DNA from 2 places in the Paenibacillus sp. FSL H7-0323 genome. Region 1 is predicted to be linked to the other one. Evidence: a T-box and tRNA genes for the amino acid it is inferred to sense, from the RefSeq annotation. Region 1 holds a T-box; the other holds one or more tRNA genes.
What was found. The T-box of region 1 lies ahead of MHH89_RS16405 (arginine--tRNA ligase). A T-box ahead of a tRNA ligase gene usually reads a tRNA of that ligase, here a tRNA-Arg.
Positions count from the first base shown of each region.

Region 1 (6,148 bases):
GTTGCACCAGTCGCACCAGTCACTCCATCTGCTCCGGTCGCTCCCGTTGCTCCTGTTGCTCCATCCGCTCCGGTTGCACCAGTCGCCCCAGTTACTCCGTCTGCTCCTGTCGCCCCTGTTGCCCCTGTCTCTCCTGCTCCGGTCGCTCCTGTTGCACCCGTTGCTCCATCCGCTCCAGTTGCACCAGTCGCGCCAGTTGCTCCATCGGCTCCTGTAGCTCCAGTCTCTCCTGCTCCGGTCGCTCCTGTTGCACCCGTTGCTCCGTCAGCTCCCGTTGCACCAGTCGCCCCAGTTACTCCATCTGCTCCTGTTGCCCCAGTCTCTCCTGCTCCGGTCGCTCCTGTTGCACCCGTTGCTCCGTCTGCTCCCGTTGCACCAGTCGCACCATCTGCCCCTGTTGTACCTGTCGCCCCAGTCTCTCCTGCTCCGGTAGCACCCGTTACTCCATCCGCTCCGGTTGCACCAGTTGCACCTGTAGCTCCATCGGCACCTGTTGCCCCAGTCTCTCCTGCTCCGGTCGCTCCAGTTGCTCCGTCTGCTCCCGTTGCACCAGTCGCCCCAGTCACTCCATCTGCCCCTGTTGCACCTGTCGCCCCAGTCTCTCCTGCTCCGGTAGCACCCGTTGCTCCATCGGCTCCGGTCGCTCCCGTTGCACCAGTCGCTCCGGTCGCGCCAGTTATTCCTTGCGTTACACCAAGCAATTCTGCATGTACAAGTCGATGGGCAGTCACAATCTGGCCAACGCTATTTTTTCCCCATACTGAGATTTGAATCGGATCATCTACCAGACTTGTAGTTGTAAAAATAAATTCAAACGCATCAAAATCGGCATAATAATCACGTGTTATAACTTCATTAGGTGCTACATTTATCAGCTCGCTGACATATAAAGTTCTTGTCCCATCCATATAGTATCCTTGAACAAGAGCCATTGATGAATCAATGTCACTTCGGTTATCAATTTTGACAGTAACATGCTGAGTAGGTCTTACACCCCCTACCATACTATTGTCTATCGGTCCGGTAGATAAATAACTCAATTTCTCATCACTCCTTTAACGTTAACTGTGTCACAAAAATAATTATTAAATTAATACTGCCTGCTTCTCCCACGCAACTATGCGATGAGGATCTACCAATGCCCCCGAGTTCTGTTTTCCCCAGACTGAAATCCCAACCTCTGCTTCAACTGCTTCTACTGTTGTAAACACAAATTCAAATGCGTCCAAGTCGGCAAAATAGTTCTTAGTTAAAACTTGATTAGGTGCTAGATTTACTGTTTCATTCACATACATCGTTCTTGATCCGTTAAGAAGGAAACCTTGAATAACTAGATTATAAGGATTAAGAGAATCCCGATTAACTACTTTTACGGTTACCAGTTGCGACGGTCTGACCCCTAGGATTGGGCTGTTATCTATAGGTCCAGTAGAAAAGATAGCCATGTTTTATTCACTCCTCCCTTCCACTACAAATTGAAAGATTAGTGGCTCCGTATAGTAATATTCCTTGGCTTGAGTTAGCGTGTGGACTGTTGTGCAAAGGAACAGCTGGTCCTATAACAAGACAGCCTTCTTTTTCCAAATTTATAATCTACTAATCTGATAAGCTAACAACAAAGAGCAACCAAGATTGTTAAGAAGCTAACCACTATTGCTTTTTATGAAATATTAGGTATACTGGTAAAAATTAATTAAGCATCGATGAGCGGGAGAGTAGTTAACGAGATCTAGTCCTCAGCGAGCCGGGAGAGTGTAAGCCGGTACAGATCCCTTTAATGAAGCGCACCCGTGAGATGGACTTCTGAACCTTAGTAGGAAGTCCCGGCTGAAGGCCGTTATCCCGTAAGGTGGCTGAACAACTTGTTCAGCAACGAGAGTGGTACCGCGAGCGCTAAAGCCCTCGTCTCTTTTGAGACGAGGGCTTTTTTGTATTTTCAAAGGAGGGTATACCATGTTAAATCAAATCATCAAAGACGGAATCGAGCACAGTGTACAACGTGTATTCAATACCTTAGGAGCTGACTATCCAGAGGACATTGCCATTCTGATCGAACAGCCAGCAAATCTAGAGCATGGTGATTATTCATGCAATATTGCTATGCAGCTAGCCAAAACTCTACGTAAATCCCCAATGGTCATAGCAGAATTAGTGAAAGCAGAGCTTCAATTCCAAGGGCGCTTCGCCGGTCTTTTACAAAAAGTTGAAGTCGCTGCTCCCGGATTTATCAATTTGTATATGAATTGGCAAAGCTGGGCTGAACATTCCTTTGAACTGCCTGCCAGCACTGGGGAAAAAGTCATCATCGAGCACACTTCTATCAACCCCAACAAAGCCGCCCACGTAGGTCATCTAAGAAACGCCTGTATCGGCGATACTCTAGTCAGAATTATGAAAAGAACTGGGTATAACGTAGAGGTCCATAACTACATTGATGATCTCGGCAATCAGCTGGCGGATACAGTTGTTGGATTATTAAATATATCTTTAGAAGGGGAACACCAACGTTTCGGTGATTTTTGCTGGGATCTTTATGCCAAAGTGAACAAAGAATATGCGCTGAACCCTGAGATGACACATAAGCGCACAGATATACTGCACTCCCTTGAACAAGGGGGCGGTAACGAAGCCTGGCTGGGCAACCTTGTAGCTGAACGCATCGTTAGAGAGCATGTAGAGGAAATGAAACATTTTGGAATTTATTATGATTTGCTGGTATGGGAGAGCAGTATTTTAAAAGAGGGATTTTGGGTAGCCGCAGCTGAGCTACTGAAGCAGACAGCCGTTTTTGTACAAGAGACTGAAGGTAAACTCGCAGGCTGCTGGGTGCTAAAGCAAGGAACAGAGGCTAACATTGGAGCGGATTCAGAGGAGCATCAGCTCGATAAGGTGCTGGTGCGTTCGAATGGGATTTTAACGTATACAGCCAAAGATATTGCCTATCATCTCTGGAAATTTGGTCTTTTGACCAAAGATTTCTCCTATAGCGAATTCTCGTCCGGTTTATGGACAACTGGATTAACTGGAACCCAAGAATCTTATGGGCAGGCGGACAGAGTCATCAATGTGATCGATTACAGACAGGAATATCCACAACAGATGGTTAAGCAAGCCTTAGGGGTACTAGGTTATAACGAGCAAGCAGACAAACTCCATCATGTGAGCTATGGTGTTGTATCTCTTAGTCCCGCTTCGGCGGCCGAGCTGGGTATAGATATTTCAGAAGGCAAATCTTCTTATGCTATGTCCGGACGTCAGGGAATCGGGATTAAGGTAAGCGATCTGGTGGAGCTTATGGAACAGAACATTGAGCACTCACGTTCCGATAAAGACGGCCTCTCCAGCCGATTGATTGCCACTGCTGCGATTCGCTACTATCTGCTGCGGTTTAATTTAGGAACGGAAATCGTGTTTGATTTCAAACAGGCTACCGAAATATCCGGCAATACCGGAGTTTATCTGATGTATACTTTTGCGCGTGCGACAAGCGTTTTGAGTAAAGCTACGATCCCAATCCTTACAGCTGCCGCACAGCTTCAGTTCCCTTCCGAATTGGAAAAAGCAGAGCTTGCGCTGCTAAGACAGCTAAGCCTCTGGCCCGAGATATTACATTCAGCAAGTATAGAGTTAACGCCAAATACGCTCTGCACTTACGCACATACCTTAGCTACCCTGTTCAACAACTTCTATTCTGCATGTCCGATTCTAAAAGGCGATCCAGCTACGATCGAATTCCGCCTCTGGCTCACTTCAAGATTCAAAGACATCTTGGGAGATGTGCTCGAAGTGCTTGGGTTACCGACACCGAGCCGAATGTAAAAAACACAAAAAAGGCAATCTCCGCGCTTAACGCGGAGATTGCCCTTCTATATATATGTTACTTATAAATCTCTATCACATTTCCAGCTTCCGTGCTGAGACGATCAAAGTCCGCACGTTTGATGCGAACACCACCACTACGATAGCGGTTAGGTGTACCTTCTGTTTGCACTTCCGTACCGTTGATAGTAATTTGACTAATCTCACGACCTGTAAGGTGATAGATAAAGTCTACCTTAGTGCCTGCATATTCAAAACTAAAGTGCATTCCATCCAGCGAGTCCGGCAGAATAGGGTCAACAATTAAGTCTCCACCTTCCGTACGGATCCCCAGTGCATTCGAGATTAACTGGTTCATATAGATCCCAGGACCGCTGGAATAGATTCTCCAGCCACCTTTAACAGCTACGTCACCATTGCGCAGTTTATCGAAATTCTCCTGTGCCTCATAACGGGTGTTAAATTTACCATCCGAGCTACTGAAATAGGAGTTAGCTTGACGTAGTTCAGCGTTTGGCACCACATCGCGGATTCCGATCGGATTAATCGCTGCCAGACCCTTCCAGACCTGATCGGTTTTACCGAGCTTGGCCATAGCCTCTACATAACGGATATGTGCATGCACATACTGAAGTCCAATTTCCCGGCCAAAGTTAGCCGCTTGCTCCGCACGTTTGAAATGAGTGCTGACCCCGCCAACATATTGAGCTGGACGATTCATCAGACGCACACCGTCAGGGCAGAATAGTTTATCCTGAATGACATCATAGTGTGCTTCGGCCTGTTCCGGAGTAAGCAGCTCACTGATCATACTGCGCGTCATAGGCAGCAGACGGTACTGAATACCTGTTTCTGTGTCACTTGGGTGCACCATAAGCTTAATCTGCTCAGGGTCCTCCATATACAGGAAGCCAGGAATCACTTCGGATTGAAGCATATGAGTATGGAAATCCTTACGGATTCCTTCCACCATCGCCTTCAGTTCCTCTGCCTCAGCTTGATCAACTGAACGAAGTACCTCTGAGAACTGATTAAGTGTCTGATAGGTAAGCGCCACTGTCCAGCTGCTAACCATATACTGCTTCAGCTGTGGATTTGCAGGCTGGAGCGTATCATCCCAGTCTCCATCACCGTAAGAAGACAGATGTGTGTCATGCAGGAAATGATCCTTAATATAAGCAATTTCCTTCCGTGCGTGATCCAGCAACGTCGCTTTTTCTTCTGTAAAGTCAAAGCTGTGCTTACGGGTATACGGTACTGTTGCTCCCAAGATGCTGTAATCCTGAGTTACTGCCAAGTAGTCTCCAAGCACCTTAAGCGGCCATACAATAATATCTCCATGACTTTCTTCTTGTTGTATCTTCGTGTATTTATCAAACATGAACCACTGTGGCCAGTTGCCATCATCTTCATATTGATGACTATACAGCGTCAGCAAAATTTCCCGAACCTGTTCGTATTTTTGCGTAGCCATGAAATATTCCACAGGTCCCTGACATACATCCCGGGTTCCCCAAGCAGCGCCACCATATTGCTCTAAACCATGTGGAACCGAATAGTGAACCAGCATGTTATGTGTGTACCACCAAGTCAGAGCGTTAACCTTAAACAGTTCACCTTCTGTTCCGTCCCCAAGCGTCAGGCGGAAGCCATTCATCACACCAGCATAAAACGCGCGATAAGCAGAAATCTCTTCCTCAGCTGAACGATTTCTTGGAGCAAGTGACTTACCATCCAGAAGGCCTTGAATATTCAAGGTCCATTCACTGCTGGCAGACAGCTCCAGAACTGCTAACGGCGCTTCAGTTGGTTGAACAGGAGAGACAAGTCTACCTTCATCCTGCAGAGTTAACTCCGCACCCTGTACCTGTAATTTATACTGTAAGTCGGGATATTCACCAGCACTTAGTGCGCTTCTGTCAGCGGAGAAGATTACTGCTCCACCTTCTTGCTTAGATTGATATGGAAGCTCGTATTCATTAACGTTCATGGTGATTTGATTAGTGACTAAATAACGATAAGCTCGTCCGCTTTCCGAACGCACATTCAGGAATATCTCCGGCGAATCTTCGGTGGTGTAGTTCGTAATAATGAAGCATTCACCATCTGTTCTGTAATACCAACGAGCATAGTTGAAACCAACCTCAAATAGAGAAGGCATGGTCAGCAAACGATATTCACCGTTCCACTCTACATAAATGCGTTGTCCTGAAGCTTTTGGAATGTTAAGCGCATTTCTTGGATTGGACATTAGCTTGTTGAAATTGGTATTTCCAATTACCACTTGGGAGTTAAAGATCCCGTACATATAAGAAGTTGTTGTGATGAC
Region 1 is NZ_JBBODB010000001.1:3,591,821-3,597,968, forward strand. It holds gene MHH89_RS16395 (collagen-like protein) at 1-1,040, opposite strand, end outside; gene MHH89_RS16400 (hypothetical protein) at 1,086-1,445, opposite strand; T-box leader at 1,695-1,913, shown strand; gene MHH89_RS16405 (arginine--tRNA ligase) at 1,954-3,819, shown strand; gene MHH89_RS16410 (GH36-type glycosyl hydrolase domain-containing protein) at 3,878-6,148, opposite strand, start outside.

Region 2 (6,148 bases), 1.5 Mb from region 1:
TAGGAATGATGTTCTCAGCTGCTGCACGAGCGCGTCTGAAGTCACCTTTAGCATGTGGAGCATCCAAAGTGTTTTGGTCGCCAGTGTAAGCATGAATTGTAGTCATCAAGCCTTCAACGATACCGAACTTGTCGTTCAGTACTTTTGCCATTGGAGCTAGGCAGTTAGTTGTGCAAGATGCGCCGGAAATAACAGTCTCAGTACCATCAAGAATGTCATCGTTAACGTTGTAAACGACAGTTTTCATGTCGCCAGTAGCTGGAGCGGAGATAACTACTTTCTTAGCTCCACCTTTCAAGTGTTTTTCAGCTGCTTCTTTAGTTGTGAAGAAACCTGTGCACTCAAGTACGATATCAACGCCTAGGTCGCCCCATGGCAATTCTTCAGGGTTGCGGTTAGCAAGAACCTTAACTTCTTTACCATTGACTTTGAAGAAGCCATCATGCACTTCAACATCACCTTGGAATTTACCTTGAGTTGTATCATATTTAAGCAAATGAGCAAGCATCTTAGCGTCAGTCAAGTCGTTGATTGCTACCACTTCGATACCTTCTACATTTTGAATACGGCGGAAAGCAAGGCGTCCAATACGTCCAAAACCGTTAATTCCAACTTTTACACTCATTGAATAGTTCCTCCTAGAATTCGTTTTATTTATTCAAAACAGACGGTGAGGTCTGTCATGACAACAATGTTAAGTATGATGCAAGAAGTATGTTATTGCCTGCAATCTAAAAACTACGAAGATAGCTGTAGTTGATTGTCAATTTCCTTGCCTATTTCTACTGCAGCAGCCTCGTCCGTGACGAGAATATTCTCCTGCCCGAAACGCAGCATGGCATGAATGGCTTTGGCCTTGGGTTTGCCTCCTGCAATACCGATGACTTTCTCTGTCCGGATAATATCTTCTAGACGTAGACCCATCGTAAGCATGGTATGGACAACCTGACCCTCTTCATTGAAATAATAGCCAAAAGATTCGGCCACTGCCCCTTCACCCTGGATTTCCGAGACTGTAGCCTCGTCCAGTTTGCGGCGGCGGGTCATTTCAATGGCATCCCCAATCCCATGTACAATAATACGCGAACTACGGATGGTTTGTACAATCTCTCCAATATTAGAGTCAAGTGCCAGCGATTGGTATGCATCCCCGCTAAGCAAATCAGGGACATGCAACAACCGGTAGTTGGCTCCAACCCGCTTTGCCATGGTTGAGGCAATCGTGTTGGCTTGAATCTCCATACTCTCTCCTAATCCTCCACGCGCCGGAACAAACCAAGCGTTCTTATAGGAAAGGGACAACGGCGGTGCCAGTTGATCAGCCATATCGGCAAGCGTCGATCCACCTGTGACGGCAACTGTATCATCTGCGCGAAGTATACTCAGCAGCGCTTTCGCACCCGCTCGGCCAAGCTCTCGTTTGGTGAACGGCGATGACTCACAATCACCCGGTACTACAATAACTTTATCCAGACCATACGTTGCTCGAATTTTCTCTTCCAGCTCATCCAGACCAAATAGGCTCTTAACAACCGGCTCTAGCAAATCAAGCAGTCTACGTCCAGCAGCGCTAATGCGCATGCCAACACTCTCGATCTCAATAAGCCCTTGCGATTTCAGAAGATCCGTCTCGGCACGCAGTACCCGCTCAGTCATATCTAGCGAAGCGGCTAGCGTTCTGCGCCCAATAATATCGGACAGCATGATCTGATGAAGAATCGTGTACCGTCTCTTAAGGGTTTCCATGAGATCAGGCAGAAGCTGCTTTTGGATATCTAATAAATTACGCATACTTTCACTCCTGCAACTTCGTCTTCCTCTATTCCCTTGTTCATGGTCTCAAAACGTCCCGGGTAAACTTTTTAAGTCCCACCCATATTCTAACCAAATATTGCTCGAAGCGCAAGTCTTCCGAGAGTAGAATTCTCAAGCGCTTGTCTTCTTATACATTAATAAGGTCAGAAAAAGATATAGCGCCCGATGCCTGTCCCTAGAGCGCTTGTCCAGTATTAATATTACATTGCAATTGTGTAAAAATTGTATTATAATCATTTTTGTTGCGCCCGTGGTCCAATGGATATGACGTAGGCCTCCGAAGCCTGAGATCCAAGTTCGATTCTTGGCGGGCGCGCCATTAATTTCATTTTTGCACATAATTTAGTAGTGCCTATACTACTACTTAACCAAAGAGCCGCTTGTCGGCTCTTTTTTTTGAATATAAGTTTGACTTTCTTTGACTTTTTGTTTGAATTTGTTTATCATGTGGGTAATACGGCAAGAGTAAAAATGAATACATTTGAAGAACCAATATCAAGGAGGTTTTCCACGTGAGTTATATTCCTATGGTAGTAGAACAGAGCAACCGCGGCGAGCGCGCTTATGACATCTATTCCCGCCTGCTGAAGGACCGCATCATTTTCCTTGGAACGGAGGTTAATGACGTGGTAGCCAATTCTATCATCGCACAAATGCTGTTCTTGGCTGCCGAAGATCCTGACAAGGACATTCACCTTTACGTGAATAGCCCAGGCGGTTCCATTACTGCAGGTATGGCTATTTTTGATACAATGCAGTACATTAAACCAGACGTTTCCACCATCTGTGTGGGTATGGCAGCTTCCATGGGAGCTTTCCTGCTAAACGCTGGCGCCAAAGGCAAACGTTTCGCACTGCCTAACAGCGAGATCATGATCCACCAGCCTCTGGGTGGTGCTCAAGGTCAAGCAACGGACATTGAAATCCGTGCCCGCCGCATCCTCAAATTGCGCGATAAGCTGAACCGTATTCTAGCAGAACGTACGGGCCAACCTCTAGAACGTATTGAGAAGGATACAGATCGCGACTACTTCATGACTGCTGCAGACGCGGCTGAATACGGTATCGTAGATAAAGTAATCGAGAAGACATTGCCTAGCGGTGTGTAAGCTATAAAGTAAAAATATAAAGAGGCTGTGCTCTATCCGTTATGGTTAGAGCACAGCCTCTTTATATTTTATAGAAGACCTAAATCCAATTAAGCCAGCCCGCCATAACCTAGCGCATCCAGCTTCTCGGCAATTACGCGATAACCCCGGCCATTCGGATGCAAATGATCAATGGATAACAGCCCTCTCTCATTTCCTGCGAACTCACTGTAAATCGAAGCAAATCCACATACTCGGCTGCTGTACTGTGCTGCGTATTGATTAAACTGCCTGACCCACTCTGTCGCACCAACCACCTGAGGATAGGGGTTATATAATCCCACAATTCTAATGATAAAAGGTCTACGCGTCCTCGCCTTCAATTGTATAAGGATATTCATAATTGCAGAGAAATTTTGTTTGCATTCCTGAAGCGATCTGCGCAGTTCTGCGGATAAGTTGCCTTGCTGTCTTGCTGCTGATTTGGCCGCGTGAATCAAATCATTACCACCGATAGACACAGTGATGATATCGGCTTCTCGAACGGCTTCACGCATCATGGAATTTCCGCGCAGCCTCTGCTCCAGCTCTGAAGTAGTCATTCCGTTCACGCCTAAATTCGTAGAGGCTACAGTAGTCCGCAGTCTCCCTTCTGCCATTCTACGGTACACCGGAACAAAACCGTTACCTGGCAGAGCACCAAATCCAGTCGTCAAGGAATCGCCAATTGCAGTATATTGGTAGCCCATAGCTCTCCCCCGTTCATAAACTAGTTACTCCCTTTAGCATATGAACAAGAGACAACTCTGGTAAGGGGGAGATGTCTTGTGCCGACATTAGCGGAGACGAAGAGTTTCCATTTATTTCATGCCAGCAAACGGGCTACTGCCATCCGGCAAAAGCTCTTTGAAACTAAAAGTATACTCAGGGAAGCCTGCAGCATACGCTGTGTACTCATATAATTGGAAGAACAGAACAACCTTGTCGTCCTTCAGATAGAAATATTTCTCCGTATTCAATCCGTTGAATCCTCCCAAATAACTATCCTCTGCCTTCAGTAGCTTGCTCAGCTTTGCATTCAGCTGTTTTTTGTAGTTTGGATTAGCTCCAAACAGGTCGCCCAACAGTAGACGCTTACCATCCTTAAGCGAGAAGGTGAAGGCTTCACGGTTAGTCATTCCATGGGCGCCGCCCGTATCACTATACTGATGCATCACTATGCTGATCACACCATTCTGATTGTAGGTCACTACATAACCTGAATCATAGGTGTATTTGGGCTCTGCTCCATCTCGATCGGAGATATCCTGTTCTGCACCCGCCGCGAATTTCATAACACTTTCCTTCAAAGTATTATTAATAGCTTGTTGCGCACTGGAGTTGCCCAATCCACTGATCTTCGGATAATCAAGCTGAATAAAAGCTTCTGCCCGATCTTTAGCATAAGTTTCCGTGGTTACCGTCAGCGCGTTCTGCGGTCTGTTCACCACATTCAGCATACTGGCGGCCCGACTCCAATCTACCTTATAACCCATATAATCATTTAACAATCCTGATGGAACATAGAGGCGATTATTAATTAACTTCCCTTCATACTCTCGAATGAAATAGTTGTTCACCCACACAGAAGTACCGTAGCTGGATAACATCAACTTGGCCTTGGCCGATCCTTTTCCAATCATGTACGCATTTTCCTTCTTATCATACACAAGCGGTAATCCCAACACATCTCGCATAAAAGTTAGGGGAATCCAGGCCAGTCCTTCCTTCAAAATACCTTCCTGCAACGAATTTATCCCGTTTGCCTTTAAAACGATACGCGAATCAATAGCTATATTCTCCGTTTTACTAGCTGCTGCATAACCCGTTTCGCTGGGCAGCAGACCTCCACCAAACAATAAACCTGCTGACATCAGACCTATGCCCCATTTGCGTGCTGATTCTTTTGAAATAATATTCATCATCTTATTTTTCCTCTCCTTTCCAATTTATTAAACAGAATCGTAGAGAACTTACACAAAAAAAGAGGCGCCCCCCACTATTACTAGTGGAAGACACCTCTCCTCTCTGCATTCACCTTGTTCTGATACTATTTCAATTCATACATTACGCTCAGCTGAGTTGTAACTTTAACTACTCCGGGTTGCACGGATGTGCTTGCACCAGCATCTGCTGCAGCCATATTCATTTTTAGATTCTGTTCAAAATAAACCGGAGTGATATCGCCATCATTTTGGCTGACCGTGATCACTTGACCCAAGCTGCGTTTAGCTGCCTTAGCAATAGCCCCTGCTTTAACATCTGCATTCGCCATCGCTTTTTCAATCACCTGAGCTTCAAATGCAGAAGTATCTTCCACAGAAAAACGTGCATTTCCGATATTATTCGCCCCTGCCGCAGATGCAGCGTCCAGCAATTCACCAACCTTGGTCAGATCTCTATAAGACACTAACAGCGTATGATTGGCGTTGTACCCCTTCACTTGCTGTCCTTCTTTTTCGCTGTAACTATAATTGGGTTGCACATAAAACTGCGTGCTTTGAATATCTTTATCTGCAATTTTCCAAGTATTCTTCAGTAAAGTCATAATCTTCTGAATTTTAGCGGCATTGGTCTTCTGCGCTTCTTGCGCAGTTGTGGCCGTAGTATCCACACCGATGGACAAGTATACGATATCCGGCTTGAGGGACAATTCGCCTTTACCTACTACACTAACGACATTTTTCTGCACTTCATCTGCGTAAGCCTTTGCAGGACCTTGGAAAACACCACTCATGCTGATCCCTCCAATTAACAAACTCCCTACGATCATCACTGAACCAATTTTCTTCAATAAACCTTTCATATTTGCCAGCCCCTTTCATTTCTTGTGATTTGTTATTATCCTCTAGACGAGTCTTTTTGGTAAATGTTGCACGTTCTCCATCTATTTTTTGGTATTAAAAAAAGCCCCGAAGGGCTTTTGGTCATGCGATAAATAAAGTCTTCCTAGCAGAAACGATGTTGTCTTCCTATTATTGGTTCTCAAGCTCTTCTTTGCTGACCAGACTTGTCAAAGCGTTTACAGCTTGATCGGCATCCGCACCGTCCGCGCTAATGTAAATCTCCGTGCCGGAACTGATAGCGAGGCTCATAATCCCCATAATACTTTTAGCATTTACTTTTTTATCATCTTTTTCCACGAAAATCTCCGACGAAAACTTGTTAGCTTCTTGCACAAACAATGCTGCCGGTCGGGCATGAAG
Region 2 is NZ_JBBODB010000001.1:5,063,784-5,069,931, reverse strand. It holds gene gap (type I glyceraldehyde-3-phosphate dehydrogenase) at 1-625, opposite strand, end outside; gene MHH89_RS22960 (sugar-binding transcriptional regulator) at 739-1,791, opposite strand; tRNA gene MHH89_RS22955 (tRNA-Arg) at 2,060-2,134, shown strand; gene clpP (ATP-dependent Clp endopeptidase proteolytic subunit ClpP) at 2,328-2,924, shown strand; gene MHH89_RS22945 (GDSL-type esterase/lipase family protein) at 3,014-3,652, opposite strand; gene MHH89_RS22940 (PdaC/SigV domain-containing protein) at 3,764-4,867, opposite strand; gene MHH89_RS22935 (SIMPL domain-containing protein) at 4,993-5,748, opposite strand; gene MHH89_RS22930 (HPr family phosphocarrier protein) at 5,918-6,148, opposite strand, start outside.
Region 2: it has a tRNA-Arg gene. The T-box ahead of MHH89_RS16405 (arginine--tRNA ligase) is inferred to sense a tRNA for this amino acid. The anticodon was not compared.